DNA from 3 places in the Sulfobacillus thermosulfidooxidans genome. Region 1 is predicted to be linked to each of the others. Evidence: riboswitches for the same ligand, from Rfam matches in the RefSeq annotation. Region 1 holds a riboswitch; each other region holds the start of a gene.
What was found. Region 1 has a riboswitch for cyclic di-AMP ahead of AOA63_RS16250 (LysM peptidoglycan-binding domain-containing protein). Riboswitches for the same ligand answer to the same signal wherever they lie in the genome.
Positions count from the first base shown of each region.

Region 2: linked by a shared signal. The riboswitch ahead of AOA63_RS05010 (glycosyltransferase) and the one ahead of AOA63_RS16250 (LysM peptidoglycan-binding domain-containing protein) in region 1 are both predicted to bind cyclic di-AMP.
Region 3: linked by a shared signal. The riboswitch ahead of AOA63_RS13310 (ABC transporter permease) and the one ahead of AOA63_RS16250 (LysM peptidoglycan-binding domain-containing protein) in region 1 are both predicted to bind cyclic di-AMP.

Region 1 is NZ_LGRO01000002.1:142,868-153,042, reverse strand. It holds gene AOA63_RS16270 (GNAT family N-acetyltransferase) at 1-417, shown strand, start outside; gene AOA63_RS16265 (hypothetical protein) at 736-987, shown strand; gene AOA63_RS16260 (NUDIX domain-containing protein) at 1,093-1,692, shown strand; gene AOA63_RS16255 (pyridoxamine 5'-phosphate oxidase family protein) at 1,778-2,332, opposite strand; gene AOA63_RS16250 (LysM peptidoglycan-binding domain-containing protein) at 2,641-3,798, opposite strand; cyclic di-AMP (ydaO/yuaA leader) riboswitch at 3,810-3,962, opposite strand; gene AOA63_RS16245 (LysR family transcriptional regulator) at 4,107-5,018, opposite strand; gene AOA63_RS16240 (DUF3147 family protein) at 5,106-5,450, shown strand; gene AOA63_RS16235 (DUF3147 family protein) at 5,533-5,880, shown strand; gene AOA63_RS16230 (D-alanyl-D-alanine carboxypeptidase family protein) at 5,995-7,173, shown strand; gene AOA63_RS16225 (LCP family protein) at 7,300-8,574, shown strand; gene AOA63_RS16220 (restriction endonuclease) at 8,785-9,474, shown strand; gene AOA63_RS16215 (SufD family Fe-S cluster assembly protein) at 9,471-10,175, opposite strand, start outside.
Region 2 is NZ_LGRO01000001.1:945,657-955,831, reverse strand. It holds gene ffh (signal recognition particle protein) at 1-534, opposite strand, end outside; gene ylxM (YlxM family DNA-binding protein) at 527-883, opposite strand; partial or broken gene tnpA (IS200/IS605 family transposase) at 1,061-1,312, opposite strand; gene AOA63_RS05015 (HAD family hydrolase) at 1,693-2,415, opposite strand; gene AOA63_RS05010 (glycosyltransferase) at 2,384-3,610, opposite strand; cyclic di-AMP (ydaO/yuaA leader) riboswitch at 3,688-3,814, opposite strand; gene ftsY (signal recognition particle-docking protein FtsY) at 3,849-4,763, opposite strand; gene smc (chromosome segregation protein SMC) at 4,774-8,163, opposite strand; gene AOA63_RS04990 (hypothetical protein) at 8,440-9,000, shown strand; gene AOA63_RS04985 (zinc-ribbon domain-containing protein) at 9,195-9,626, shown strand; gene AOA63_RS04980 (transglycosylase domain-containing protein) at 9,655-10,175, shown strand, end outside.
Region 3 is NZ_LGRO01000001.1:2,737,954-2,748,128, reverse strand. It holds gene AOA63_RS13355 (M14 family metallopeptidase) at 1-478, opposite strand, end outside; gene AOA63_RS13350 (deoxyribonuclease IV) at 716-1,570, shown strand; gene AOA63_RS13345 (diacylglycerol/lipid kinase family protein) at 1,621-2,511, shown strand; gene AOA63_RS13340 (glycoside hydrolase family 1 protein) at 2,549-3,784, shown strand; gene AOA63_RS13335 (hypothetical protein) at 3,741-4,253, opposite strand; gene AOA63_RS13330 (NAD(+)/NADH kinase) at 4,411-5,382, opposite strand; gene AOA63_RS13325 (MarR family winged helix-turn-helix transcriptional regulator) at 5,395-5,835, opposite strand; gene AOA63_RS13320 (ABC transporter ATP-binding protein) at 6,041-6,820, opposite strand; gene AOA63_RS13315 (ABC transporter substrate-binding protein) at 6,896-7,960, opposite strand; gene AOA63_RS13310 (ABC transporter permease) at 8,159-9,013, opposite strand; cyclic di-AMP (ydaO/yuaA leader) riboswitch at 9,104-9,227, opposite strand; gene AOA63_RS13305 (histidine phosphatase family protein) at 9,438-10,079, shown strand; gene AOA63_RS13300 (hypothetical protein) at 10,120-10,175, opposite strand, start outside.

The sequences.
Region 1 (10,175 bases):
GTTTGGATTGGGCCACAAAAAGCTCTCGAACTCTTGGCATTAGCGGGTCTGGCGTCTTCCTCTTCCTCTTTTGACCGAAAAACTTTGGCCTTGCAAATGTCTCTTTACTGTCATATTGATTCGCTATTTGGCCCGGTTTTAACGGTGCGAACCACCACCTCTCCAATGGCTCATAGCCGCTTGATTCCTTTGACTGATCGTGATGCCATGGCATTAGCTCACGGAATTCTCGAAGAAGAGAGTCTCACGGCGTTAACAGATATAGTAGAGAGATTAACCGATTTTTTTCTTCGCGTCTCCCGTTTGATCGACGATGTACCGGAAATCATGGAATTGACAGTTCCAAAGGTTTTATTCACGCAATATGAGTATGCGATAGAAGATACGAATATCTGTCTTGAACCGCGTGCGCTGTAAAGCCCAATAATCCCTAAAAAGTTGATCAGATTAATGTCCTCATAATCGCTTCACGTGGTACCATAAAAAATAATGGAGAATATCGGCAATACGCAAATGATATCGCTCCGGATTAATGCGAATATATTGGAAGCAAGAAGAAGTTTTTTGTCAATGTTCCGGTGGGCAGGAAAATCATTTGTGAATGTCGAATCTTGAATCGATTTATTAGCGGACCGAAGGGGGTGTATCTTCACGCTTAAGGCAACTGCCAAAGAACCCGTATGGCTCGACCAGGGTTATGTCTACTGGAAATTAGGAGTCCAAACTTGCGAGGGTGTGCCTATTATCGCTGTGGACATTATCGGGAAAATGTCGGCTGCGCTATTTATGCGGTTAAAGGCTCGACATCAATGTCCGAAAACATACGTTGAATACTTTGTGGCCCATGCCTTGCAATATGATGCGCAATCGATGGAATACATCGGATATGACGAGACAGGTACATATATTGTGACGGTTCCCGATAACATTAAAGTGTTAAAGCGCATGGTGGAACGCGTATTGCACGATGCGCGGGTGCGCGGATAGGTGTATTTTTCACCCCATTCGAGAAATTGCTAAAATAAGGTGAGCCCGTTAAGGGGAAGATGGATTGAGAATGGCCATTTCTCGTTGATCCTGGGGGGATATGTCGTGAAAAGTGAAGATCAGAGACTCACACCCGCTCGAATTGGCCAAATTCTTGAAGCGTTGGCGTTGGACGGACAACATTATGCCGACAATGTTTATGATCAAGCACGTTATGCCCGAATTCATAAATTAGCCCGCATATTGGGAGGATTACCGGACGATGCTCCGTTATTAAGTGATATCACGCCGGTCACTCCCAAAGTTGGTGTGGATGGGGCGGTCATTCAGGGCGATGCGATTTTGTTAATCCAGCGCAAAGATACAGAAAAGTGGGCATTGCCCGGAGGTGCGGTTGAGGTTGGCGAACGTCCTAGTTCCGCCGTGATTCGGGAAGTTGAAGAAGAAACCGGCATTCATATGAAGCCTGATAATGTGGTTGGAGTTTTTGACAATTGGATGGACCGCCGGGTTCTATCGCATCATTTATATCATATCGTCATTCGCGGCCACAAAATTGGTGGGACGATTAAACCCCAACCTGAAGAAATTCTTCTGGCAGACTGGTTTACGATGGATCAATTGCCGCCTGCAGATGCCTTTCACCCCGGGCATTATGAACGGGTTCTCAAGGCGTTGCGCGGCATTATTGGCTATGTCGATTAAATCCTAGTTTCTCCGTTTATATCATCGCGATTGTTTTGCTCCTCGGAAGCTTGACTTTGTGATCAATCGAGCGCCAATCGTTTCCTTATTCCTGGCAAATATTCGTGGGAATCCCGTCTAAACTGTGCCGATTTTTAGTTTGCTGATAGTGGATAATGCCGTCTGGTCCTTTGGCCTGGGCCCACCGTGAGAGGGTATCCCGGTCACCTTGATAAGATAAATAGGGCACGCCATAACCGCAAGATGTACTCACCTGGTGGATGGTTGCCATAATAATTTGACGGATTCCGGGATAGTGAGTGGGAAAGGATGTAGAAAGTTCCTCCCACTTTAAATCAGTGGGACGGACGGAATATCCTCTTCCATACAGCCGGAGGATTTGAGGGGGACCTTCAATCGCCATAAACATGAAGGTAATGCGTCCGTTTTCTAAAATATGGGCGGCGGTTTCATTGCCGCTTCCCGTGAGGTCAAGATATCCCACTTGTGTGGGAGAAAAAATCCGGAACACATCATAGCCTTTGGGGGAGAGATTGACATGGCCTTGTGCAGTGAGAGGAGCTGTGGCCACAAAGAAAATCGGTTGCCGGGAAATGAAGGCTTCATGCTCCGGTAGGAGTTTATCAAAAATTTTTCCCATATTGTTCTCCTTCGCTCTCTGACTGATTATGCTGCCGGCTCAAAAACAGTTTATCAGTATGCTCCCTAGTGTGGATAGGGTCCTTTGTAAATAAATTGGCCACTGTTTTTGGCTTTTGGGACAAGGCAAAGATTTATCCTAAAAGGCGCCCAGACATAAACTAACATTACTAATTTTAACTTAATGATATGACTTATGTCATGACGTGATAACGTTGTTTCTCAGTGAGGAAAGGAATATCGCGAGAATACTTATTTAGAAAAAAAAGAGACGAAGACCGAAGTCTTCGTCTGAGTTTTGTATTAGGGTTACGGGTTTACAGTGCCTGCGCCATAATAGTGATCCAGATAATAGGGACTATTGAGGTTTGATATGCGCACCGTTTGGCCTGGTTCTGGAGCTTCGATAAAGGCCTGAGAATAGCCTAAGGCCGGATCGGCTCCAATATAAATGCCAACATGGGATGCACCGGGACCATCTGTGCTAAAGAACACGAGATCTCCGGGTTGCAACTGCGATTTGGCGATTTTGGTCACATAAGAGTACTGAGCCCAGCTCGTGCGCGGCATGGGCACACCGTTTTGCCGGAAAACATAATAGACCAATCCCGAACAATCAAATCCCGTGGCGGGCGTCGTTCCTCCCCAGACATATGGAATACCTAAAAGATGTTCCGCGGTGTTAACAATAGCCTGTCCAAAACTGACCGACGCATTTTGAGCAGGCAATTGAACCGTGGCGCTCGATGAGGCTTGTCCATTACCGGGGATTTGGAGGACTTCGCCAACATATAACACATTTGGGTTCGCCAAGTGATTATAGGAAGCCAAAGTCTGCCATGAAATTCCGAATTTTTGGGCAATTAATCCCAAGGTATCGCCGGCCTGAACCGTATATGTTGTAGAGGAAGAACTGGCAGGAGAAGATGCGGGACTAGCGCTAGAACTTGTCGAACCAGATGTTGTACCAATCACGAGAACTTGTCCGACAGCGATGAGGTTCGGGTTCGCTATATGATTCCATGCCACGAGTTCTGCGACGGTAACTCCGAACCGAGCCGCAATACCGCCTAAGGTGTCACCGGGCTGCACAGTATAGGTCGTCGAATGGGCGGTATCAAAAGTGAGAGAAGCACTAGTTGTTCCCGAACCTAAGGCTGTGCTGGACGCTGCATTGCTAATGCGCAGGACTTGTCCGACATAAATCGCATTAGGATTACTAATGTGATTTAAGGCGACTAATGTCGCAACGGAAGTATGGAACCGATATGCAATACCACTTAATGTGTCCCCAGGTTGCACGGTGTAATAACGCGCGGATAAAAATTTCGGGGCGGCACTGGTGTTGGCAGATGCGAGTGTCACAGTAGATGATGCCGACACAGTTAACATACTAATGGCCGCAGGCACAGACAATAAGCCTACTGCAATGCTCGCAGCGACTTTTTTTGACCGTAAAAGATTCAAGAAATAGGCTCCCTTCCTTCGGATATTGCCTTCGAGGTTAGTTCACTGGTTCGGGCTGAAGGAGCCCTACATTTGCCCGTTATGGCAAACGATTCACCCTAGGATAAAATCCTAGTAATCCCCCGTACGTAATTACAAAAATTACGATTCGGCGCGTGGAGTCGGACACACTATACGAAATAACGATTAATTTGTCATTATATGTAGAGACCAATTATTACCCAATAGAACCATTTGACACGTGCAATGACCATTTATCACGTTTTTTCTCAGATTTAGGAGATAAATTCCCAAAACCTCTCAAAATGTTACTTAGATTGCCATCCATAGCTGCGAAGAAATGCCAAAAACGTTTGCACGGGATCAGGTAGGCGTCTATGCGCGCGCCAAATCATACCAATGTCTCGCGTATTGCTTTCTGCTAGGCGCACAAAGCCAATGCGGCGGGATTGAATTTCTAATTCCACTGTACGTTCAGGTACCACACTAATCCCAAAACCGTGTTCCACAAAACCAATAATGGCGCCAATGCTCGTGAGTTCATGAACGATGTGGGGATTAAAACCACGGGCTTGGGCCATGCGAAACAACGCATCACGAAGTCCATAACCCGGTTCCATTGTAATGAAAGGCAGGTGACGGACCTGTTCTAATGACAAGGGGCCTGGCGGCAAAGGCATCGCGTGGGGCGTAATAAGAATCAGCTCTTCTGTCCACAGGGTTTCAACAGCCAAGAGAGGATCGCTTAAAGGTAAATCGACTAAAGCGAGATGAAGATCACCCGCTGTAATGGATTTTAACAGGCGTTGAGAGCTGCCTTCTGTTACTGCAAATTGGATGTCTTTATGCATTCGTTGATATTGACGAATTACAGTGGGAAGAATGGAACGGGTGAGAGTGGGTAACACGCCCATTGCAATGGTTCCATGAGCGGAAGAGGCTCCTTGAATTTCGGCTTTGGCGTCATCAACATTTTGTAACACGCGAAGAGCATAGCGAAGCAGCGTGGCCCCATCATCGGTGAGTTCGACGCCTTGAGCATGGCGGATAAATAAAGGGTGGCCCAATTCTTCTTCCAATAACTTGATTTGTTGACTAATGGTGGGTTGGGACACATATAGACTGGCCGCACCCTTCGTGATGCTTTTATGATCCGCGACAGCTACAAAATACTCGAGTTGTTTAAGTTCCATCGGCAATTGCCTCGTTTTCCTAGACATAGATTTTTCCTATGCACAATTATAACAAAACCATCTTAGACGACGTGGAGAATTCATTGTAGTCTTAATTATGAGGTGAATGAGGTCATGGATCTTCTATTGAAGTTCTTAATGGGTGGTTTCGCGGTTTCATTTGCAACGTGGCTTACGAAAAAAGTAGGTGGTAAAGCTGGAGGATTTTTGGCGGGATTTCCGGCCGTGTTTACATCGGCTTTGATTGTGGGAGCTCTGGCCCATAACGGACCGCATTTAGATCGTATTCTCCGCCAAATGGCGATGGGCGGGGGCGTGTCGTTGATTGCCGGAATGGCTGTCACCTTAGTTGCTCCATATGTTTTCAAGCATCAGCGTTTTCATTGGGCTTTTGGATCGCTGCTATTGTTTTGGGGAACCATCGCCGGTTTAACGGTTGCGGTGATGCAATCACTTTAAGTTTCTAGCGTTTCTCAAGAATTTACCCTTACACGCATGCTTAGAGGTTGTCCCTGTTTATATCACTGAAGGAGGCATCATTATGGTGTCAATCATTCGTTTTGTTGTTGGGGGATTGATTGTTGTTTCGGTCAGTCTTGTAACCCGGGCCGCTCCGTTTCTTTCCGGAATTTTATCCGGATTTCCAGCAGTATTTCTCACCTCTTTGGTTTTTATTTATTTATCTTCAGGTCATCAAGGAGTGCGAGCTTACACTACTACGGCCATTTGGGGCATGATCGCCACGTTTTTTGCTGTAGCGGGAACAGTTTTAGCCACTTACGGTCACTTACCATGGCCTGTTGTTATCGTCATGGGACTTGTCGTGTATGCCGTATTTGTGGGCGCGGCCATTGTGCTGACCACGAAAAGACAGATTCCCACAGTCTAACAGGATTTTGGTACAACACATCATAAAAGTGGTAACCCAGGGCGCATCCTGGGCGTTTTTTATTTGTGGAATTCTGTTTCATGATTTGTCGATTTTTAGGAAAGAGGGATCGCTGTGGCAAAATGGACATATTTGGCGGGGATTGGTGTTGTCGTGGTTGGGGCATTAGGGATACAAATTGGTCGACCCGTGGGGGCCGCCACCTTGACGTCAACGCTCACACCCCCACATATGGCGACAGCATTGCAGATGGACTGGCCAGGTGGTCCGGAGTCATATTTAGCTCTTAGCCCTGGTGGCAAAGTGGGCGCTGCCGGCCCAAATCAGCCGATTCCTGTTGGCAGTGTGACCAAAATGATGACGGCTTATTTATTGTTACAAAAATATCCATTGGGACTCTATAGCCAAGGACCATCGGTGACTGTTACCGCCCACGATGTTCACGAATACCAACAAGATATTTTAAGCCAGCAATCCGTGGCTAAGGTGGTACAAGGCGAAAAATTGTCGGAACGCGATATTCTTGAAGGTCTGCTTGTGGCATCTGGCAACAATATCGCCCATATTGCGGCCGACTGGGTATCTGGCTCTTCCCAGGCTTTTACCCAGCTTATGAATCAAGAAGCTAAGAAGCTTGGTTTGCATCATACTCATTTTGTCGGGCCGAGTGGGTTAAATCCTGGAAATGTCAGCACTCCCCGGGATGAAACGATTATCGCCGAAAAAGCCATGCAAATTCCCGTGTTTCGACAAATTGTGGCCATGCCGCAAATTTCCTGGCCTGATAGCAACCGTCCCATCGAAAACTTTAACTATGTCGTGGGCCATGATGGAATAACGGGAGTTAAAACCGGTTCCACCTTAGCAGCTGGCGGCTGTTTTGTTTTTTCAGCACCAAGGACCATTGGCTCCCATAGCGTGACGATATATGGAGCGGTGTTGGGACAACAAGGAACAAAGCAGCTACCTCAGTTACAATCGGCCCTCAATGATGGAGTCAGTTTAATCAATCAATTAACTGCGCAATTGAAACCGGTCTCATTAGTGCAAAAAGGTCAAGTGGTAGGGGAAATTCATGCACCGTGGACCCATTCGGTCGCCTTGGTCGCGAATCAATCGGTATCGACTGTGATGTGGCCGGGTGAACATGTGCAAGAACGTATTCATTGGACTGGGGGAGAAACAGGGTCATTGTCGATTACTGCAGGTTCTCAACATTGGTCTGTTCCTCTCACGCTGTCAGCACCTTTGTCCCAACCCAGCTTGATGTACCGCTTAACGCGGGGCCTTTAGAAAGATGAGAGGATGGGGAGGCCACGGGGACATTGAGCCGTGTCCTCTTTGACCCCTCCCATTACGCGTAGAAAAGTGACCGGAAGTAATCGGAAGTAATCGGAAAGGAAGGATTTAACAGAGATTATGGAGTCACGTCGCCGCAAGTCGCGAAAACGTCGAAAGGTCTGGCCGTATCTGGTGGGGATCGGTGTATTGGCCCTGGCAGCATCTACTACCGTGTACGGGATGTTTATCGAACATCCGGCGCATGCCTTAGCCACGGCTCATGTGTCTTCAAAAAATGCCCATTATACTGCGTATCCGTTTACACACCGGGTTACATTTTTGTTGCTGGGGAGTTCTTTGGAAACGGCGAATCACCATGATATTACCGCCAAGGATGCGCGTAACCGCACTGATACCATGATTCTCGTTTCTATTAATCCGGCCACCAAACAGGTAGGGGTTTTATCAATTCCTCGTGATTCCCGTGTTGAAGTGCCTCCGGTCGGCAAGACCAAAATTGCAGAAGCCAGTTTTTTCGGTGGCATTCGGGAAACGGTGGCGGTGGTTGAAAACACCTTTCATATTCCTGTGGACTATTATGCGTATTTAAATTTGTTTCAGTTTGCCAAAATCATCAATGATATGGGCGGGTTGACTGTTGATGTTCCCCAAAACGAAGTCTATCAGCCAGGCGGCCCTCTTGGAATTGATTTGAAAAAAGGTGTCCATCATTTAAACGGTCAGCAAGTGTTGGAGTTTGTCCGTTTTCGAAACACCAGCCAAGGTGATATTGGCCGGATTCAGCAACAACAACAAGTCTTGCGGGACATGGCTGCACAACTTCTAAAACCCCAGGAAATTCCCCGGTGGCCTCTTTTAGCGCATGATTTGATTTCAGCACTCAGTTACACCAATTTATCTACAGGGCAATTATTGTCGTTGGGGTTATTTGCACGGAGCATTTCTCTGTCTTCTGTGCGGTTTGCCACGATTCCCGGTTATGCGACCACACATGTTGATCCCTACATGCATATTCCTTTGAGTTATTGGCATTGGAGCCGGCACCTCACACCGCTTCTAATCCAAAATGTTTTGCTAGGGGACAATCTGACCTCTCAACAAAAACACTCCCTAGTGTTCCAAGTTGAAAGCGGCACGAGCAGCTTAAGGCCTGCAGAGCAATTGGCACAGAAGCTTCAACAACAAGGATACACGGTGTTGCCCGTAGGATGGGCTAATCATCATAACCATCACCGCAGTGTATTAATTAATACCACAGGGGACCGGTATTTAGGCAACCAAATTGCTGGAATGCTGGGAGCCTGTCAACAAGAATTTACAGCTTATCACACTACCCCCTGGGATTTTAAAATTGTGGTGGGATCGGATTATTCTCCATCCAAGGACTTGTAGGCGATTTTGATAACCTCTAGACTGAACCTGGGTGAGCTAAATCGTCATCCTACACTTAATGGTGACTCGCTCTAAAATTTGATTAGCCTCAAATCGGTAACGAGTGATGCGGATTCACCCGTGATCGTCAAAGGTTTGGGGCCATGGGGAATGAAAACCCTGAAAACGCGTGAGCGCAAGCGAAAGGAGAGAATCAGCCAAATCCTTCTCATGCGCAATGATGCTGTCATGGCGAGGGGATTGGTGAGGAACTTGGGATACTTTGAAGAAATGCAGCGGTTGCGCCGTCAATTACTCGATCAATACTGGCCCAAAATCGAACCGGTTGTGACCCGGTTGTTGGAAAAGCAACGAACCCCTTTAACCCAAGTTCAAATTGAGGCGGTTAGTGCACTGATTGCCGAGACTTTTCATTTAGCCAAAGTGGACCGTATTTATCTTGATATGCTGATTAAACGACTCGAAGCACGCGTGTTAGGTTATGGGCCGGCATCGGATCGTGGAGAGGATATTGGACGGTATATTACCATTAGCGATTGTGAGCTCATGACGCCCTTGCAGTTTTGTCGTGTGATTCGGCATTTATTTGCGAAATTCGGTTATCAAGGAGCGTGCGTGAAAGATACATGGCTCGAACTGCATCATTCTTCTGATCCATCTCAGCGGATTTTGGCGTATTTAGAGGTCAAAAATCGTATTGTTCACGAAGCTGATATGCATGAATTGATATCGCTGAAAAAGCAACAATCTGTGGAGCGCGCCCTGTATATCACGGTTGGCACCTATGGCAGCGAAATCTGGGAGTTGGCTACACACCAGGGTATCGAACTGTGGGATGGACACCAGCTAGCAGCTTTGCTAGACCGCGTTCGGTTGCCTGCCGGGGCGATGTTGGATTAACGCCCCGGAATTTCCTGGTGGGATTTTTGATGGATTAAGCGTTGGGCTTCGATAGCAAATTCCATGGGAAGGTGGGCTAAAAAGGCATGGGCAATCTCCAGGGCCCGGCCATTTTCATAGGCCTCTAAAGGATTCCACGATTGTATAACAAAGTCATTTCCCGTGATTTCGGCATCCGGCTCAGCAATAATGCTGGGATTGGATAACGACACGTGTGCGCTTAAGGATTGTAATGCTAAAAGGTCACGCTGGATAGTGACCCCTTGTGCATGCGGTAAAACATCGTGTTCTCCGATTATCTGCAAATCACCCGTGGCCACCCCGTGCACGGTGAGGCAGGATGATGAGTGAGGGGCATCATGAATAATGCGGGGAACATATGAGATATTTTGCGGTGTGGCGCTGTATAAGTAACTGACAATATCACAATGCGCGTGGTCGCCCGTTAAAATAACTTCTGTCCATTCACGTGTGGACTGTCCCCCAAAATGTCCCTCAACCCAGGTCACGTGGGCCCCTTGAGCACAACGTGTGCGTTTTTTGACCCACGTATTAACGTGACTATCCCAATTTTTGATAGCGGTGTACTTTAATGATGAGGATTCTGACAAGATCACTTCTGTCAGCATAATATGATGGGGAGCATAATCTAACGACGGGCGTCCCTCAACAAACTCTGCGCTGGCTCCAGTACCTAAAAT
Region 2 (10,175 bases), on a different contig from region 1:
CCGGCTTCGCTGCCAGCCTTCTCGGACCAATTGAACAGGGGACAATCCATCTTCGTAGATGACCGGAACGCCGATTTGCTGACCCAAAGCTTGAAGTTGGTCCACAGCAGCTGGGCGGTAGATATCCGTTGCAACCATGAGGGGTTGACGCCCTTGCTGCTTTAACATTTTGGCCAATTTAGCTGTAGATGTTGTTTTTCCTGAGCCTTGAAGACCTACAAGGTAAATGACAGTCGGAGGATTTGAGGCCATTTTAATGCGTTCGACGTGGTTGCCCATTAGCTCCGTAAGCTGATCCCGGACAATGCGCACAACTCCCTGAGCAGGCGTCAAGCTTTCGAGAATATCTTGGCCGATAGCTTCTTGCTCCACACGACTTAAGAAATCCTTGACGACCTTAAAGTTGACATCGGCCTCAAGGAGTGCCATGCGAACATCACGGAGACCTTCTCGCACATCGTCTTCGGTCAACCGGCCCTTATTGCGCATACGCTTAAAGGTGTTTTGCAACTTTTCGGTCAGGTTGTCAAACATCTAATAGCCCCTCCTCTCCTGCCAGTTCCTCAATAATCTTCTCTGCTTCAACTTGCCACGGTCCCTTGGGTGCACTGTGAATGAGTTTCCAAAGGGATTTCAGTTGTTGTTGGCGCCGCGTCATATGATCTATAAGCGACAACTGCCTTTCCCACTGTTCTAATGTTTTCGCGCTCCGATCGAGTAAATCGTGGATCGCCGCTCGGCTAACATTTTTGGCTTCTGCGATTTCCATGAGCGACCAGTCTTCCAAATAATACAAGCGCCAAACATCTCTTTGGTGGTCAGTCAGCATTTGGCCATAGATATCATATAAGATATTGGCACGTTCACGGTTCAGACGTTCCACAGTCCCACCCCGGTCTGCTGTTAAGCAAAAATGCTTAACAGACAAAACCCATCATACTGAACGAATAGCGGAATGTCAATGTCAAAATTCCAAACCCACTGCGGTGTGGTCAAACTCACGTATTTCGTCTATCCGTCTATTCGTTTATTTATCAGATGCGCCGTAAAACTCCGCCGTTCAGGGCGGAGATATCAGGCGCTGACCCCGCAGGGGTCCATCCGGCGTTTCCTGTTGCTCGATGTATTGCTTGATGATCGACAGTGGGGCTTCGCCAGCCGACCCGGCAAAATAACTTGGGGACCAGAGGCTGCCACCCCACAGCGCTCGCTCAATGCTTGTATAGGGCTTCTTACGGATCAGTCGGGAGGAAACGCCCTTGAGGCTATTCACCCGTCGAGAAATGGCGACCTTCAGCGGGTAGGTGATCAACTCTTAAGCCCCCAAATGCTTCTAGACATCCCTGACGTCATGCGATACAATCCCCGATGATGCTGGCGGGACAAGGTGGCGAATCAGGAGGGTCACTCCGATGGTCTCACGCCCCGCGACGCAGCCATGGTGGTTCCCCCAGAATCTCCGTCCTTTAGGGCGCGGAGGTTCAAGGAAGCTAATTGGACAAAAAACCATCATGCTGCCACACAATCAGGCGTTCTTAGCATTAAAAAGACGCTCGCCGCGTTCCTGTGTTGGAGCATGATGACAAATGCCCACATGGATTATTTAAAAAGGCATATTATTGTAAGTTTTGACCATGCATAAAGGGGCTTGGCTTTGGGCTTCTTCGGACGAGTCTATGCAAGCCTCAGTCGTTATTGACTTTGTGGTTCTAACCACTGCTGCAGTCCATCTAAAACACCTAATGCGCCCGGATAGCGCGAACGCACGATCCATTCAGGCAGGCAATTTCTTACCGAAGCATCCCCATTGGCCACCAAAACACCGGGATAGTGGTTAGCCAACATATCGCCGTCATTTTCTGCATCCCCCGCGACAAAACAATTTTGCGCTTTGACACCAATGCGGCGCAAAATATACTGCAAGGCACGGCTTTTCAGTGCAGTACAGGGCAAGATATCAAGTCGGCTTTCATTGGGATACCATAACATCCGCACTGTTAAATGATGCTGGGTTAAATACGATTTCACAATCGGCAATAAACTCGGATCTTGAAGTTCAAAAGCGACACGCCAATGGGAACTGCGTCCCCGATAAATGACCCCGGACACTTCGCTTAGTGCCGTGCGAAGGCGCCGCGGCGACCAATTACGACGTTGTTCAAATGCCCAATATTCATCGACTTCGAAGTGGGGACCCCAATAAATGTCGGCTCCCACATCGGTTGCGATCGCAAGCGGTGTGGGAAACCCATAGCGTGTAATAATTGAGCAGGCATTGTTCAGCGTACGACCGGTAAGATAAATAACTCCAAGCTCGGGATGAGCCAAAAGATAATCCCGAACTGCCTGTTCTCCCCCATGGCCGATTAAGGTTCCATCGATATCAGTAGCCAACACCCGCTTGATGGCGGCCACTGGACGCCACCTCCTCATACACTACATGTAGCCGTTGTGCCATGTGGTTAACGGTGTGGTGTCGTTGAATAATTTCTTGCCCGTTAGTTCCCATTTGTCTGGCACGATTAGGAGTTTGCCACAACTCTAACGCGTTTTGCCATAATTGGTCAATACGCGAACGCTCAACGAGAATGCCCGTGAATCCGGGCTCAATCCAGTCTTCCACACCCGGCACGTTGGTTCCGACAACGGCACAACCTGACGCCATAGCTTCAATTACAGCCATACCCAGAGTCGCTCCTTGATTCGGTGCAATTAACACCGTGGATGAACCCATATAGGTGGCAATGGCGTGATGAGGCATGGGACCGAGAAACCTCACATGCCCGTTAAGTTTTTCGGCTAAAGAGCGCAAAGTCGGGTTCGTTGGCTGTCCGTCTACAACCTCACCGGGACTTCCCCCAATAACCAAGAGTGTTAAATCCAAAGGCAACGAAGTACGCGTCATCACCTCAAGTACTTCTTGAATTCCCCGTCCTTTATTCAAACGGCCGACATATAAAATCGGAGGCTTATTTAAGCCCAATCCTCGTAATAACGGTCCAGCATCCCGCACAAAGAAATTAGTGATATCGACAGCGGGTGGTACAACATAAATAGGCACTTTCGGCGCCATTTGATGAATCATTTCACTTTCTTTCAAATAGGGCACCACAACGCCCTGGGCTTGTTCAATGAGTTGGCGCTCGGTTTGTAATCGGATGGAGGACATTTCATCCCCAGGTCGCATAATCCATTGACCCATTTTATATGGCGAATGAATCCAGGGTATACCCAATTCATGGGCCAGGCGCACAGCCACCATTCCCGAAATCCAGAAATGACTATGGATAATATGGTATTCGCGATGTTGTTCGCGAATCCACGTTAACGCTTGCTGAATAATCGCGTCCTGATTGCGATGCCAATCCTCATCTGACGACAAGCGCCCTTCCCAGCCGGTCAGTCGAATGACTTGTCCCAAATGGCCAAAGGAGTAGCGTTCGGGTAAGTGGTCTTGTTGACGTAATGTAATAATATCGACGGCATAACCTAGATGCTGAAGATTTCGGCCCATTTGCCGAACAATAACTTGTTGACCTCCCGTTTCACCGCCGTCCAAGGGATTTAACGGATCGGCGCGTAAGGAGATTTGTAGAACACGTTTCATCATCGTGCATAACCTCCATCGAACCGGGCAAAACAAAGCCCCGGATATTTCCCGGGGGAAGGAGTCAAATGAATTATTAGACCTTGAGCCCCCTACGCCTGCGAAGTTAGCTGACGGGTTCGGGCTGCGAGCATGCCCGTTGCATAGCAATTCACCCCAAAAGGAACGGGTCCTCCGCTTCTTAATCGAATTCGGCGTTATCAAGGTATATTTTGAGTATACGTGGGCAGGAGAAAAGGCGTCAATCGCCTAAAATGGCACGGACATAACTTTCCGCGTCAAACGGCATCAGATCTTCCACTTTTTCTCCGACACCGATAAAACGAATGGGAACACCCAGTTCCCGTTTTATCGACAGCGCAATGCCCCCTTTAGCTGTCCCATCGAGTTTCGTGAGGACAATTCCCGTTACATGAACCGCCTCCAAAAACACTTGAGCCTGAGCTAAACCATTTTGACCGGTCGTCGCATCAATAACCAACCAGACTTGATGGGGCGCATCGGGCCGTTCGCGCCGAATCACCCGAACCACTTTTTGCAATTCCTGCATAAGATTCGATTTATTGTGCAATCGTCCCGCCGTATCAATAATTGCTAAGTCACGAGAACGGGCAATGGCCGCTTGAACGGTATCATAAGCTACAGCAGCAGAATCGGCCCCCGCCCCTTGGCTAATTACGTCAACACCGGCTCGTTGACCCCATTCCTGCAGCTGTTCAACTGCGGCAGCCCGAAATGTATCGGCCGCCCCCAATATAACCTGGTACCCTTGGCGTTTCATCATGTACGCAAATTTTCCCGCCGTGGTTGTTTTCCCCGTGCCATTGACACCAACCATTAACCATATACTAGGTCTTTGCGGATCAAGAAGGGTAGGATCAGATGCTTTTTCAAATAGGTTCACCATAATGCGCCGGAGCAATTCCATGACGTCATCTGCACGCTGGGGATGCGCAATCCGGACTTCTTCTCGCAATTGGGTCAAGAGGTAGTCCACCGTATCATATCCAAGATCAGCTTCAAATAGGATTTCTTCGAGCTGATCCCATAAGGACTCATCCCATTGGCGTCCTTGAAACAGTGTCCGCAGACGTCCACCTAAACTGTCTCGAGTACGAGTCATTCCTTCTTTTAAACGATTCCAAAAACCAGCCATTGCCATTCACCTATCCTTCCTCTGCTAATGGAGTGTGTTCAATGCGGACGGAAACTAATCGACTGCGACCTTGACCGTCCCCAGCCACACCCCACAGTGCATCCGCTATAGTCATCGTTGATTTATGATGCGTCACAATCACATATTGGGTCCGTCCGTGATGCGCGCGAATGTATTGCGCGACTCTTTGAGCATTAGCTTCATCTAATGCTGCCTCGACTTCATCCAGAACGACAAACGGAGAAGGACGAACACTTAATAAGGCAAACAGCCAGGCAATGCCTCCGAGTGCCTTTTCTCCTCCAGAAAGCAAGGTCATGGTGCTCGGCTTTTTTCCTGGTGGTCGGATCCATAATTCAATGCCCCTTTCATCACCTTGGATCCACCGAAATCCGCCTTCTCCTCCCAACAATGATAAACAGGCTTGCTTAAATGCCTCCTCTACTTGAGAAGCCGTTTCGGCCAGGCGTGCATCCACCTCATGATCAATTTGCCGCAAGGTTTCCCGCAATTCATTTTTGGCGAGTTCGACATCATGTCGTTCGGATTCGAGATACGCTAGACGGTCTTCTAACTGTGTAAAAAGGGCATACACCCCGGGCCGTATGGGACCTAGCTGATCTAAAGCGCTTTGCCATTCGTCGAGTAAGGTTTTAGCTCGAGGAATTTCCTCATCCGGTAACGGCTCGCCATCCGGTGGCTCATAGCCATCCCATCGGGTTGTGGTTTTAAGCAACTGTTGTTCAATATACGTGATCCGCCCGGACATCTTCCGGTCCTCACTGTCAAGCGATCGAATGCGGCCTCCCAACTGTTGAACAGCGTCTCCCATTTGCACCAATGTCCTTTGATACTCCTGAATGCGTTGTGATTCGACATCAATTCGCTCTATCATATTCTCACGTTCCGCTCGGTGAGCCGAAAGTTCACGGAGAACCTCTTCCCTTTGTGTTGATAATTGTTGCCGTCGCTGAGAGATTTCCTGTGCTTGCACGGTCAAGCGTTGTTTTTCTTCGGCGTACCGAGCCATTAGTTCAAGACGGTGACTATGAACTTGCTGGGAATTTAAATAGGCTTGCCGGCGGGTGTTATATGCTTCTTTAAGCGCAGAAAGTTCTTGGTCGAGGGTGTTAATATAGTGAATTTTTTGTTCTAAAGCTTGTTTAACTTCTCCGATGCGGATTCGATGATCTGCTAACGATGAGATCAGTTCCTTAACCTGGTCTTTATTCCACTTTCCTCCCTCTAAGAGCGCACGTAAATGATTCAAGCGCTCAGCGCATCGTGTCACTACCATCCGCGCTTCTTCTTCTTGGCGTTGCCATTCGGCAATTTGCCCTTCCAGTTCTTCCCGGCGTCGCTGCTGACTTGATACCGACTGGGTTAAGGTATTGATTTGCTCAACAAGTCCCGCTTCCTTTTGCTGAAAATTATTGCTTCGGCTTCGGTCACTTCCTCCTGAAATAGCTCCTCCCGACAAAACGATTTGGCCGTCAAGAGTCACCATTTTGTATCGAAACTGATGAAGACGCCCTATAGCATTGGCCACGTCTAAGGATTCGATGAGCAGAACACGGCCTAATACATAACTTACCGCAGGAAACAGGCGCTCATCAAAGTCAATATGATCAATCGCCCAACCCACAACCCCTTTTTGCTGATTTAAGGCCCTGTCGCGGTCGGGAATTCTGGCTTCGCGGATTTGGTCAAGGGGAAGAATGGTTACACGGCCAGCCCTTTGACGCTTGAGCCATTCAATAACCTGGCGCGCGTGCCATTCTGTTTCTGTCACCACATCATGACGCTGGGCTCCCAACGCGATGTCGATGGCTTGAGAATAGTCTGTAGGAACGGCAATCAACGAGGACAAGGTTCCAAGAATTCCCTCAAGATGATGCGCTTTATGGGCTTGCAAAACTGCCCGCACACTAAGAGGAAGAGTTTCCGTCTGATCTTCTAGGGATTTCAACGCCTTAACTTGAGCTTGAAGCTCCCACAGTCTTTTCTGGGAGCTATTAATCGAGGCCATAACTTTCGCAAGTTCTCCTTGCAAATTTTGCCGTTTTTCCCTTAAAAGGTTCTGAGTCTTTTGCGCTTTTCCCCATTCTAATTGAAGTTCGCGTTCTTCCTGTTCTAAGGATTCAACCCGCGAGAGCAAATCATCGTTGGCGGATACTATTTGAAAAGTGCCTTCTAACCGAGCTAAGCGTTTCTCCAACTCTTGCTGCTGATTTTCTAAACCATGCAGATCTTGTTCCAGTTGATTTCGTTCACGCACCGATGCGTCAAACGCTTGTTTTAAAACCTGAACATCCTTATCCATATCCTGAAGTTTTGCATCAGCACGAGAGTCTGACTCAACTGCCGCGTGGAGATCATGTTGAGGATATTTGGCGTCAAGTTCCTCCAATTGTTGTGCAACCCATTGGGCTTGCTGTTTCAGGCCATTAGCTTCCCGTTCCAGGCCTTCCAACTCGGCTTCTAGCCGAGCAACGCGGGTTTCAACCATGCCCAATGACTGTTTGCGACTCTCAAAATTCCCTTGAGCCTCCTCCAATTCATGCATGAGGAGTTGTCGCTTTTTCACCACTTCTTCCTGTTGCATTTGCAGCGCTTGTAATTCTTGTTGCAAACCGTGGCGTTGTGCTGATAAAGTTTGTAAAGTTTCTTGCCATTCATGTTTTTCGCGCATGGCTAGGTAATATTGGCTTAATTGATACCGCAATTGCAGCTCACTGTGACGCCGCTGCAACTCTAGGTATTCCTTTTCGATACGTGCTTCTTCAGCAATCGCATCTTTTTGCTGGCGCACATCGGCAATTAAATCGCTTAACCTTTCTAAATTCCGTTCAACATCTGCTAAATGCTGCAAGGTCTCTTTGCGTTTCACTTTGTACCGAGAAATGCCTGCCGCTTCTTCCAATTGTTCTAACCGTTCTTTAGGCTTCATCAGCAATGCCGCTTCAACTCGTCCTTGCCCGATAATCGCATAATTAAATCGCCCAATTCCGCTGTCCAGAAACAAATCCACAATATCTTTCAAACGCACAGCACGTCCATTTAAGAGATATTCCGAATCACCCGATAAATAATAGCGACGGGTGACGGCCAAAGAGTCAGGCCAATTCTCCATTTCTCCATCATGGTTATCAAATAAAAGCGTGACTTCCGCCATTTTCGCCCGTTGGTTTCGGCTGCTGGCATGCAACAAATCTTCCCAACGCTCTGCGCGTAGCTCCTTCACCCGTTGCTCCCCTAAAGCCCAACGAATGGCGTCAATGACATTACTTTTGCCGCCTCCGTTTGGACCCACGATTACGCTAATGCCTGGTTCTAAGGCAATCCGCGTATCTTGAGCAAATGATTTAAAACCATAGAGGGTGATACTTTTTAGATACATCGAATCCATCCATTTCGTACAATATTAACCATCTAATCTCTCGTGCTGCCATTGTATCATAACCTCCCACCTGCCTAAGAGGCGGGTCCCACAGCCATTGCAAGTCTCTCATACACGTCTGGTAACCGGAGCTAAACACTTCCGCAAATTACCACTATCGTTATATACACACAATCATCGTAATTTCCTGTATATTGGGAAAGCCTGATGACGGACATGCCTATTCATCACCATTCCCCATCATGGCCCATTATTGCCAGGAGGCGATTATTTCTAATGGAAGTGCTCAATCGAATGGCTTATTTAATACTCGAAGATCCTTTCATCACGGCAGCTGAACTCTCGCAAAAATTAGGGTACTCCGAGGAAAAAACAATTTATTATTGGCTGGCTAAGGCGCATTACCAGGGGTTGCAAGCCTTCAAACGGGCTGTTGTGGCGGGACGTTTTCGGTTACCGGCGCAAATTGCCAAGGAAAACGTATCCCAATACGGTCGATTGCCAGTCTTAGACGGTTTTAATGCCGACGGTAAGCCTATTCTCACCAAGGAATCACTTTCCGGCAGTCTCGCGGCCAATGTTCTAGGAAAAATGGCCTGGCGCTATCACGGGCCGTCGCAAGGGCCGGTACAAAGTGGTGATCTCTTGCTGCTAAGCCCTCTACGCGATGAAGATCCGGCTAAATGGGTTCTGGCCGGATCGACCAAATTGCCTACGGTATTGATGAAAGTCACCACAGGATCAGACACCTGCTATATTCGTCCGGATACCTGTGAGATCGCCAGCCTCAACGTGGAAATGTACCGCATTGTTCAAATCGTCCGCAATCTCTTTTGATCCCCTGGAGGCGATGGGACTGGAATTGGAATCCACCACCTCCAACCTCCTCCAAGGTCAAAAGCGTCGTATTGTGTTACAATGGTCACCAATTAGGCGCGGCCAAGCCCGGAGTGACATGGAGCCTAAAATTCCTTCAACGCCTCACGAATGATATAGTAGCGTTGATACAGGATAATAAGGCGAGGGATGTCATGGTGTATTGTCGTCATTGTGGCGATCAAATTCCGGTCGATAGTGTTTTTTGTCCTAGTTGTGGGCAGAACTTACTGCCTGAACCCTCCAATTCCCGTCCCGAGCCGGCTCCCGAGGAGATTCCTCCTCCGAAGAGCCGGAGCGGAGCGGATTGGATGACAAAAATGAAGGCGTCAACCGGTCAACGTTACCTGGTTATTAAATCAAGCGTTATACGGTTGGGACAGTTACGTCATCATGCGTTAGGATGGACCGTATCGCAGGTTTTATTTGTTGGAAGTGCTGCTTTTTCGTTGGTTGGGTTCATTTGGAACCTTTTTGGACATCAATCCGGCTTATCATGGATCGGCTTTGGGATTGTTCTCGGCCTTGGAGCATTATATACCAAGGAGCCACCGAATAATGGCACTCCCCCTAATTTTGAGGGGTAACTTGCAAACAAGGAGATGACAAGATAGCGTGCGTTGCCCAAAATGTGGACAGGAAAATACGGCCGGTTCGGCATTTTGTCGATTCTGCGGACGCAAATTGCCTGATCCCGCTAAAAAACGCCGTGCGTTCGCGATCCCTCCGTTCAATTCAGCGTCGTCGTCAAAAGCCAAGGATTCAGCCCAAAACACTAAAACCAAGAAATCCGGCAAGATCAAAGGGCGAAGGGTGCGCTGGGGGCGCGTCGTCCTGTTAACAGTAACCGGATTAATGGTAAGCGGATTTGGTTACGGTGGCTATATTGCCTATCAAGCGTGGAAATCATTACCCTCCGTGCAGTCCATGGTCTCTTTACAAGCCATGGGCCAAGATTCTGTTATCTATGATCGATTTGGGCAGCCAGTAGCCCGACTACACGGAACAGTCAATCGCGTTAATGTCCCACTTTCTGCTATTTCTCCTAATATGCAACATGCCATTATTGCCATAGAAGATCACAACTTCTATTCCAATCCCGGATTTGACATCACATCGATTATCCGGGCGGCAAT
Region 3 (10,175 bases), on a different contig from region 1:
CGTCATCCGCGGGCATCCGTATCGTCAAGATATGCCCGTTGTCATCAATATCTTCTAATATCCACCCCGGTAAAACTTCTGAATACGGATAAAGATGAGGACTCGAACGCATCCGAAGCGGGGTGGTTAAATATTCTTCCGCACCATCGACAGCAATTCGAGGAATCACATACACAGTACGGGTATCAAGAAGCCAGGTAACCGCGGGGGATTTTCCGTAGTTCTCTAAGAGCGTAGCCATCCAGTGCATGGCCACCGCATTCCCAGCCACTTCACCAGCATGAATATTGGCATCCACGAGCACCGCGGGTTTGCTTTTTGCCTCTTTGACGGGTGATGATAGTGTGGCGGCCCATAGATCCCGGCCCATCCGGCTTTTCCCGATGGCTTCCAGCGCAAAAAGACTGCCGTACTGTTCTTGCCACTGTTGCAGGGTTTCTGTCATTAACGCATAGGTATAGTAACGTGCTGCACTCATGAGTGTTGCCTCCTGGTTTTTCGTTCAATATGCGCTGTGACAACTGGCGAATTTTCACGGATCCCTCAAATAATCCAGCGCATCGTAAAATTCCGTCATCATGATGCGTAATGTCTATGTTAGTTCGATTTTGACAAGCAAAATTCCTTTAATTTTTTCAGGGATTTACACTTTGCTTGACGTCAAATCCGATTTTCGTCATCATGGACCATAGTGATGGAATGAGGCGAAATAACAATGATACGTATAGGATGCCATTTGAGTGTAGCCAAAGGATTTGTCAAAGCGGTGGATAACGCGCCGAAGTTGGGCGCCACCTGTTTTCAATATTTCACAAAGAACCCGCGGGGGTTTCGCGGTGCGAAACCCCTCAATGTGGTGGATGCTGAAGAAGGACGTACCCGAATGCAGGAATTGAACTTGGTTACGGTAGGACATACCCCCTATCTCATTAACCTGGCAACTCCGGATGAGGAACTGTTTCAGCTGTCTGTAGACGCGTTAGTCCAAGATTTAGTGATTGGGGAAGCGCGAGGATCCTACGGCGTCATCGTCCATTGCGGCAAACCCAAGGATAAAGGACTTAACTACGGTATTGCCCGTATGCAAGAAGCCCTCTCCCAGGTCTTAGAGCGTAATAAGACGGAGCATGTGATGATTTTGTTAGAAAATACCGCGGGACAAGGATCGGAAATTGGCACAACGATTGAACAACTATTAGCGATAGCCGATCCCTTTCCTAAAGACAAAGTGGGATTTTGCCTGGATACCCAGCATGCGTTTGCGGCAGGCATTCTCTCTTCGGAAAACATCGGGGATTTTGAAGGATTTCGACACCCCGAATTTATGGATGGACTAAAAGCCATTCACTTAAATGACAGTAAAGTGCCCTTTGGTGCTAAAAAGGACCGCCATGAGTTAATTGGGCAGGGATTTATGGGGATCAATATGATCCAAACGATTTTAAACGAACCCCGCTTCCATGCGATACCGTTTTTTTTGGAAACCCCTGTCGAATCTGAAGCGCAGTATGCCGACGAAATTCGCACATGTCGCGAACTGCTAGGAAGTGATCAATCATTGGCGACATAGGCGAAAGATTTACACAGGCATCTTCATTTAATGGGGGAATCCCGTAACATATGGCAGCGCGGATCATATATAATCCCACAGCCGGTAATGGCAGAGCGGTTCATGTTTTAGAAAGTGTTAAACCGTTTCTCGAGAAATTCGATGTGGAAATTGTTGAAACACAGGGCCCGGGTCATGCCACCCAACTGGCTCAAGAAGTTGCAGATATTGAAGACATGACGGTCGTATCTTTAGGAGGCGACGGAACTCATCACGAAGTGATTAATGGTTTGATGCCTTCTGGCAAAGCCATCTTTAGCGTTATTCCCGCTGGCACCGGCAATGATTTTGTTCGCATGCTGAGATATCCCAAATCCCTGGGAGAAATGGTAGATACCGCTTTGAGGGGACCCCATCAATGGTTCGACTTGGGGCACATTGATGGCCAGTATTTTCTGACCGTGGCCGGTGCTGGATTTGACGCTGAAGTCGCTGGCTGGGTCAATCAGCGCAAGAAGCAAGGAAACGGCACATGGGTGTTCATTCGGGGAATTTTATACAATGCCTTTGGATATCGCCCACAACCGATGACGGTCACCTTGGAAGAAGCCACGCGATCGCAAAATACCTTTATGATTGCCATTGGGAACACGCAATATTATGCTGGGGGAATGAAAATCTGTCCGGAAGCCAATCCGCACGACGGTGAATTCCAAGTCGTATGGATTGAAGGGATTAGCCCCTGGCAAGTATTTCCGTTATTAGCGCGCGTTTTTCGGGGAAGCCATGTCAGCCGCAAAGTGGTGAAAACCTTTCCCGCCGCCTCCTTGACCCTCGAAGGACCCAAAGCGTTGTGGGTCCATGCCGATGGGGAATTGATTGGTCATTTGCCCGTCACCGTAAAAACCATCCCCAAGGCCATTCGCGTCCGTGTGGGTTCGATCGAACAGGACGTACCATAAAATTTTCAAGCGTATGCGTAGAAAGGCAGAATAACGGATGATGTCTTGGCCTCTTGATACCACACCGTTTTTATGGGGTGTGGCAACATCAAGTCATCAAGTAGAAGGCAACAACCATAACGATTGGACACAATGGGAAGACACGGGCCATGTTCCCGAGAAATCGGGAAACGCCTGCCTTCATTACGAAAAATATCCTGAGGACCTTAATCTGTTTTCTGAGATCGGCATCAATGCGTACCGCTATTCACTAGAATGGAGCCGCATTGAACCGAAGCCTGGGTATTTTGATGAGAACGCTTTACAGCATTACCGGGCTATGACTGAAGCTGTTATTAGCCACCATATGGAGCCCATAATCACATTGCATCACTTTACGTTGCCCCTATGGTTTGCCGCGCAGGGAGGGTTTTTCCATCCTCAGGCTCCTCAGCTATTTGCTCGCTATGTCAAGCAGGTTGTTAGCCATCTAGGCGATTTGGTCCGGTTTTATATCACCATCAATGAACCCATGGTCTATGCCGTGATGGGTTATGGTAATGGGCAATGGCCGCCTGGACATAAAAATCTCAAAGAAGTGTGGCAAATCGGTCCCCGCCTTCTCGCGTGTCACAATGCCGCTTATCACCAAATAAAACAGCAAAACGCCCATGCCATGGTAGGACTGGCTCACCATCTTCTGGCTTTTGAACCCTATAACAGTCGCTCCCGGCTAGACCGTTACAATGCCCGTCTTCTTCATTCCTTGTTTAATGGCCGCTTTATTCGGTGGACCCGGCATACATCCGATTTTATCGGAATCAACTACTATACCCGGCAATATGCCCGTTTCCGTCAATTTCTCACCCCGGTTCCACACAAACCGGACCAAATTCTTACCGACATGGGATGGGAAATTTATCCTGAGGGTCTCGAAAAATTATTGGTGGCCATGAAACGCTATGATAAGCCTCTGATCATTACGGAGAACGGAATAGCGACGAATGATGACCGGCTGCGGCAGCAATTTCTGAAAGATCACATAGCGGCAGTAGGCCGGGCCCAAAATCAAGGAGCTATTGTCCGCGGGTATTTTTATTGGGCCGGACTCGATAATTTTGAGTGGGCCGAAGGCTATAGACCCCGCTTTGGTCTCATTCATGTGGATTATGCCACGCAACAACGCACCCTTAAAGACAGTGCCTTGTTATATCGCCGTATCATTGAGGCCAATCAAGGCCGGTGGCCCATTAGCGTACCACCAATACCGGAACAACCGGTTTCTGGTCTTTGAAACAGCGAGCATAGCTTGCTTCATCCAGAGCCTGTGACTGAAAAAGATGCGCCAACCATTCCGTACTGAGTGTGGGTCGAAACTGAATGGCTTGTTGAAAGAAGCTGGATAGTTGCTGTTGGGTATCTTGAGGCATACTGAGTTCCGATATGGCCACGCGTAAGGCAATCAGAGCATCTTGATCTGAAACAATCCCTTCGGCAGGGGCTTGATTTAATAATCCCTGAGAATCCAAAATATGCAAGGCTTCCTCATAATCAATGCGTCCACTCCGTTGCTGTAGACGTAATTCCACTTCTCCAACTCGGATCGGAAAGGCATGAGGCGGCCAATCCTGAACGGTCTTTAAAAGTTCTTGGCGAATGACGTGCTCTTCCGTTTCTAGTTGTCTGATTTCCCGACGAATGGTCGCAAGGCGCACGATAACCTGAGCCATATTGGCACTCACAGCATAATCTGACGAGCCCATAATCTCCCTCCTGACAATTTTGCCTGTTGCCCTATACATAGGTCAGAGAACGAGATTTAGACCAAAAAATGCTTTTCATGGGGACTATTTTCTTAGGCTCTCTTTCTTCAGCCAAGATGGGTATGAAAATGATTGGAGACGTGTTGTTCCATAGACTTTAATCAACTTTTCTCAGGATTTTGCTAGGATCTAACACAAAAGGTCCGTCGCGAATAACACGCAGCATCACCGGTTCCCCAGGTCGTAACACCACGCTTCGCTCGCCGTCCAAAGCTAACGACCCACCCTCTTTTCGTCTCCACGTCACCGCTTGTCCTAAAGCTAACGGTTCAACCTGTTGAACATAAAACGGCGTCATCAGACCTGGTGCCATCACGGCTAAAGTAGCTTGTCCAGGAGGTCCTCCTTGCAAAATCACTTGAAGAGCGACATCATCATCGGGAAAAACAGGATAAAGAAAGCCTCCTACATTTGATAACCCCGGCCGAACTGGATCCGCCACTGTCAAGAGCAGACGCTCCACATCATCGGCATGCCAGACCGCCAAAGCACCGGTGTAAGCCTGACGCACAAGGGCTACATCAATTAATGCCAGTTCTTCGTGGCCATTTTCCAGCTGCACATGGATCAATTTGGCTTGAAAACCTACTTCCAATGGATCATCGCCGCGTGCGAGATATAATGCGCACGCATAACCCGCTGCGGTTTGATCTCCCGTCCAGCAAGCGACGTTATTGGTTCCGCCGGCAATCGGCAAAATGGGAATCCCGAGATGAGCCTGGGCAACATTGCGCTGGGTACCATCTCCGCCCACACTCACGATGACCCGCGCTCCTGCCTGCTCAAGGCGCTGGGCCCAATCAATTGTTGAGGCCCCATTACTCGGTTCTTTTTCGCCGGCAATGAGTTTTACAGGCAAGACGTCATTCAATTCATGCAAAGCATAACGCCCAAATCCTTCATAATCATCTATCATCATCACTTCTGTGCCGGGAATCCCAGACATCCCGGAAAAGAGTCGCCGGACCACTAACATTTTTTCGGGAGCCGACTGCAAAGACGCAGCCGCTACTAAGCGTCTGATGTCACGTCCAGCCATCGGATTAATAATTAGGCCAATTGTGGGCATTCACCATTCACCTTATTGTTTTTCGGACGATGCCGGGGGAATCAGCTTATTGAGTAAGGCAATCAATTGATCTTGCTCATCCCTACTCAATTTGTCATCGGCCTCTTGGGCTAAGAATTTGACATGTTCCGCGCGTTCTAACGACAACAAGCGGATACCTTCATCGGACAACCGCAACCACACTAATCGCCGATCCTGGGGATCACGTTCTTTACACAACAATCCTTTTTGCACTAACGCATCAACCGCCCGGGTGGCTGTCGGTGCAGACACCTGCAAGTGTTTAGCCATATCCATAAGCGTCAGGGTCCGCCGATCCCGAATCAAATATAAAATATGATATTGCGTTGGTGTAATGTGCCATGGCGCACGATCACGCGCAAACTGACGTGCCATCATGCGCAAAACACGAAATGCGGCATCAAACAATGCTTCTGCCTTTTCCTGGTTCACCGTCTTCTCCTCTCCACGGGATATGACAAGCATACCATCAAAGATTGCCCATCGGGTAGAGTCAGTTTCACCAGGGGACTATTTTCGCACAGCAAAATCCTTTTATGCTGAATAATGAACGTGTCATCAGGCGAAAAGGACCTTGGGATGTCACAATTAGCAACTCCCTGGTCCCTTATATGCCTAAATCATGTACGACAAGCCGTTAATGTCGGGGTCTTGATGTTTGTCCTGGTTTAAGAATGTTTAATACGGATTTCTTGTAATGCAAGAAATCCGAAGACAGGGTAACATCCCACTCGCGAGGTCTTCCTAAATTAATCGCAATATCCGCTGCAATTTTGCCGGGCCGTGGCGTCATCACCACCACCCGGTCGGCTAAGACAATCGCTTCCTCTACATCGTGTGTAATGAAGAGAACGGTGGGTTTAACCCTCTGCCATAGAGAAAGCAAAAAGCGTTGCATGTCTGCTCGGGTTTGGGCGTCTAAGGCGCCAAAAGGTTCATCCATCAATAGAATTTGCGGTTCAGTAATCAATGCGCGGGCAATCGCTGCCCGTTGTTGCATGCCTCCAGAAAGTTGATAGGGAAAATGCTGTTCAAATCCAGACAATCCCACAGTGTCAATAATGGACTGAACTTTTGGGACATGATGAGATTTTTTCCCTTCGCGAATCGTGAGTCCCAAAGCTATATTGTCGTAAACGTTCATCCACGGCAACAAAGAAGGTTGCTGAAACACGACTCCCCGTTCCGGTCCCGGTTTATCCACGACCCTCCCTTCCAGTAAAATCTTTCCCTGGCTCGGTTGTTCAAACCCTGCCATCATGTTGAGAATTGTGGTTTTCCCACATCCCGACGGTCCAACAATACAGACAAATTCTCCGGGATGTAATGATAGGTTCACATGATCGACGGCTAAAACGGGCTGGCCGCCTTTTATAGTCGGTGGATAGAATTTCGTCACATTGTGAAGTTCAATCACCCGCAAATGCTCCTTTTTGATTACATCTGATAAATCACACCGGGAACATAGGTCATATAGACCGGATTTCCTGTGTTAGGTCCCACTTTTCCGCGAATGATCGTAGACCGTTTGGCAAAAAGAGGGATCAACATATTGGCTCATATTTGCTGGAACAGCACTGATTTGCCCCGTCTGTTTCAACCACTGGGCTGCTGACGTTAAGGATTTTGTGACCAAAGAGTCAGCAACCGTGCTGGAAGTTCCCAATCTTCGCAGGGTTAATTCCTGGGACAAGGTCGTAAAGTGCAAACCTTGCGCTTGCGCTTTGGCATCAGCGGCTGAAATTCCATTTAATTTGCCAATATCTTGGAATGACTGGTTAGGATGGGCATAGAAAAATTTGACACCAGCTTCTTCCGCTTGGATGAATTGATCCACCAATTGAGGATATTTGCTGGCAAAGTGCGAATTGACAACGGCCAAATTAAAAATTGGTGCTTGGTTGACCTGGTTTTGATCGTAAATGAGGATATGACCATGGTCTTGTTGCATTTCGTTTAAAAAGGGGGCCCATACGTAGGCGGCATCAATTTGATTGGTTTTCCAGGCAGCCACCATGTTGGGCGGAGCCATATTATCGATATGAACAGAAGAGACTGGAATGTGGTGCATTTGAAGAGCGGTATCTAGTTCAAAAGGTGACGTCGAGCCTTGCACCAAAGCTACCGTTTTCCCTTCCAAATCTTTAAGGGATCGAATATGAGACCCATTTTTAACCACTAATCCTTCGGCCGTGGTATACCGCTCCATAGCCCATATCACTTTCAAGGGAACTCCGCGGGCAATCGCAGAGGCTGTCGGGGGATTACCTAAGGTGGTCATAAAATCCAAGGAGCCGGAAGCCAAGGATGTCAGGGCCTCGGGACCCGATGAAAAATATTTCAAGACCACATGCGCATGCATATATTTTTGAAAGAAATTCTGCTCAATGGCCACGGATTCGGGATCTGGCGCATTTTCATAACCGATGGTGACCGTCGGTTCTTGCTTCGCTGCCGTAGCACTGCCGCACCCAGCTAACCCCACCAGGATAGGTAGGATGAAAACTCCCATCATAAGAGACTGCCGAAATTTCTTGGTTTGAAGAAATGCACGCACAAAACATCCTCCTTTGGTATTTTGTCATGGTGTTATGCGCCTCATGACTCACGATGACGGCATAAAATATATGCTCCACTGAGGTTAAGATCGTGACGTTACCCTTTCTTAGGACAAAAAGGTGACACAGCATCCCCGAGCATGACTACTTCCAGTCATACGAGAACGTGCTCTGTTTTAGAGAACAATCGGTAATGTTTATGCTTTCCCTTTCCATGGTGTGACTCGGTGCTCAATGCTGCGGATAATCAGTTCCATCCCGTAACCGAGAAGTCCAATGATCACGATACCGACAAAAACCACTCCGATCTGCAGTTCGTTTCCTGCTGATTCAATCATCCAGCCCAGTCCCTTGGATGCTGCAATCATTTCGGCAGCGACAAGACAGGTCCATGCAATGCCGATACCAACTCGCATGCCCGTAAAAATTTCCGGAAGTGCCGATGGCAAAATGACATAACGGAACAACTGTCTTTTGTTGGCTCCAAGGCATTGGGCTGCCCGAATACGGGTCTCTTGTGCACTTTTTACCCCGCTCATGGCGCTAATGATAATAATGGGAATGGTACAGAAAAAAATCAGGATGACTTTTGAGGTTTCGCCAATGCCAAACCAGACAATCATCACAGGAATATAGGCTAGCGGGGGAATAGGACGAAGGAATTGTAATAACGGGTCAATGGCTAAAAAGACCCAGTCTGATGATGCCATCCAAAATCCAATGGGGATCCCAACCACAACGGCCGCTAAAAACCCTGCCGTAATACGGCCCATGCTATATAACGTGCTCGTTAATAAGGGAACACCGCTATAACCTATTGTGGCAACCGAAATGAAATCATGAAAAACAGATCCGGGTGAGGGGAGGGCTGTGGATGAAACCCAGTGAAGAGCGGAAATTAACCACCATACCACAATGACCAGGACCGCCACTAACCAGGGAACGTAACCTTTATACGGTTTTTTTTGCATCGCCCCCGTCAGGCCTTCTGGCGTTTGACTCACCACGCCATTTTTTTGTTCCTTCTCAGGCGTCACCCATGAATAACCCATAAAGCGTACCTCCTTAAAAACTGAGGTTCTCATCTCCTATCAATCGAAAAATCACCAAATCGATAAAAAAACCGGGACGAGCCCGGGCAACTGTCCAAGCTTTCCATGCCGACGAGGTAAGCTGACGGGCTAGGGCGGAAAGCTGCCCCCTTACGTACGCCCCGAAAATTGGGTCCCCCGTTCGTGTTTGCACACGATTTGGCGATTAATTCAATTGATTCCACTAAGCCCTAGCGTACTATATGTACAAAGGACTGTGTGTGTTCCTTTTCAGCCTATCATGAATTCGGTGCTTGGTGCAATTTTGTGGATGATTGACAAATTTGCGAGAGCGCAATAAATTCTCCCCATGACTTCGGAATTTCAGTAAGATAAAAAGCGCCTAGTCCGTTGTGCTCAACTATTTCTCACAGGAGGTTTTCTGTTGCCCTCATACGCTGATGTATTATTGGTCCGGCATGGTGAAAGTGAAGCCAATGCAGTAGGCCGCTTCGCGTGCCGCACATGGGACCCACCCTTAACTCCCGCCGGTTCTTTAGAGGCCGAGCGACTCGCTCGGCAATTGCTCAATGCTCCCATTCGCTATATTGTCACGAGTCCTTTGTTACGCGCCAGGCAAACCATTCTGCCCTTGGCACGGATCCATCAGATTGATCCCGTCATCTTGGATGACTTGGCAGAAGTTGATTTAGGACAGTGGGATGGTCACCGACTGAAAGATTTAGAAAACGCCAATTCCCCTGCTTTCCAGGCATGGCGGCAAGATCCGGAGAATAATCCCCCTCCCGGCGGAGAAAGTATCATGACCGTGGGTCAGCGTGTGTTGTCCGCGCTCTCGCAGTTCCTTCAAACTTGTGAGCCCAGTACCTTAACCGTAGCAGCAACACACGCTGATTGTATTAAAGGGGCCCTGCTCGTTATTTTGGAAGCCCATGGACCGGCTGCCCGCCATATTTGGGTACCGAATACCGGGCAACTGCTGCTACGGTGGTTTGATAATGGACGCTGGGTCATCATTTTCTCGCCGCTGTGTAATGCCCGGGAAGAAGAGTGCGACTTAGATTAGATTAACCATCATGACTCCACTCTTACGCACTATAAGTCTTTTATAGCACATCGTGATGGTTTAATGGCAGATCCCAAAGCAAGCGGTGCATTAATT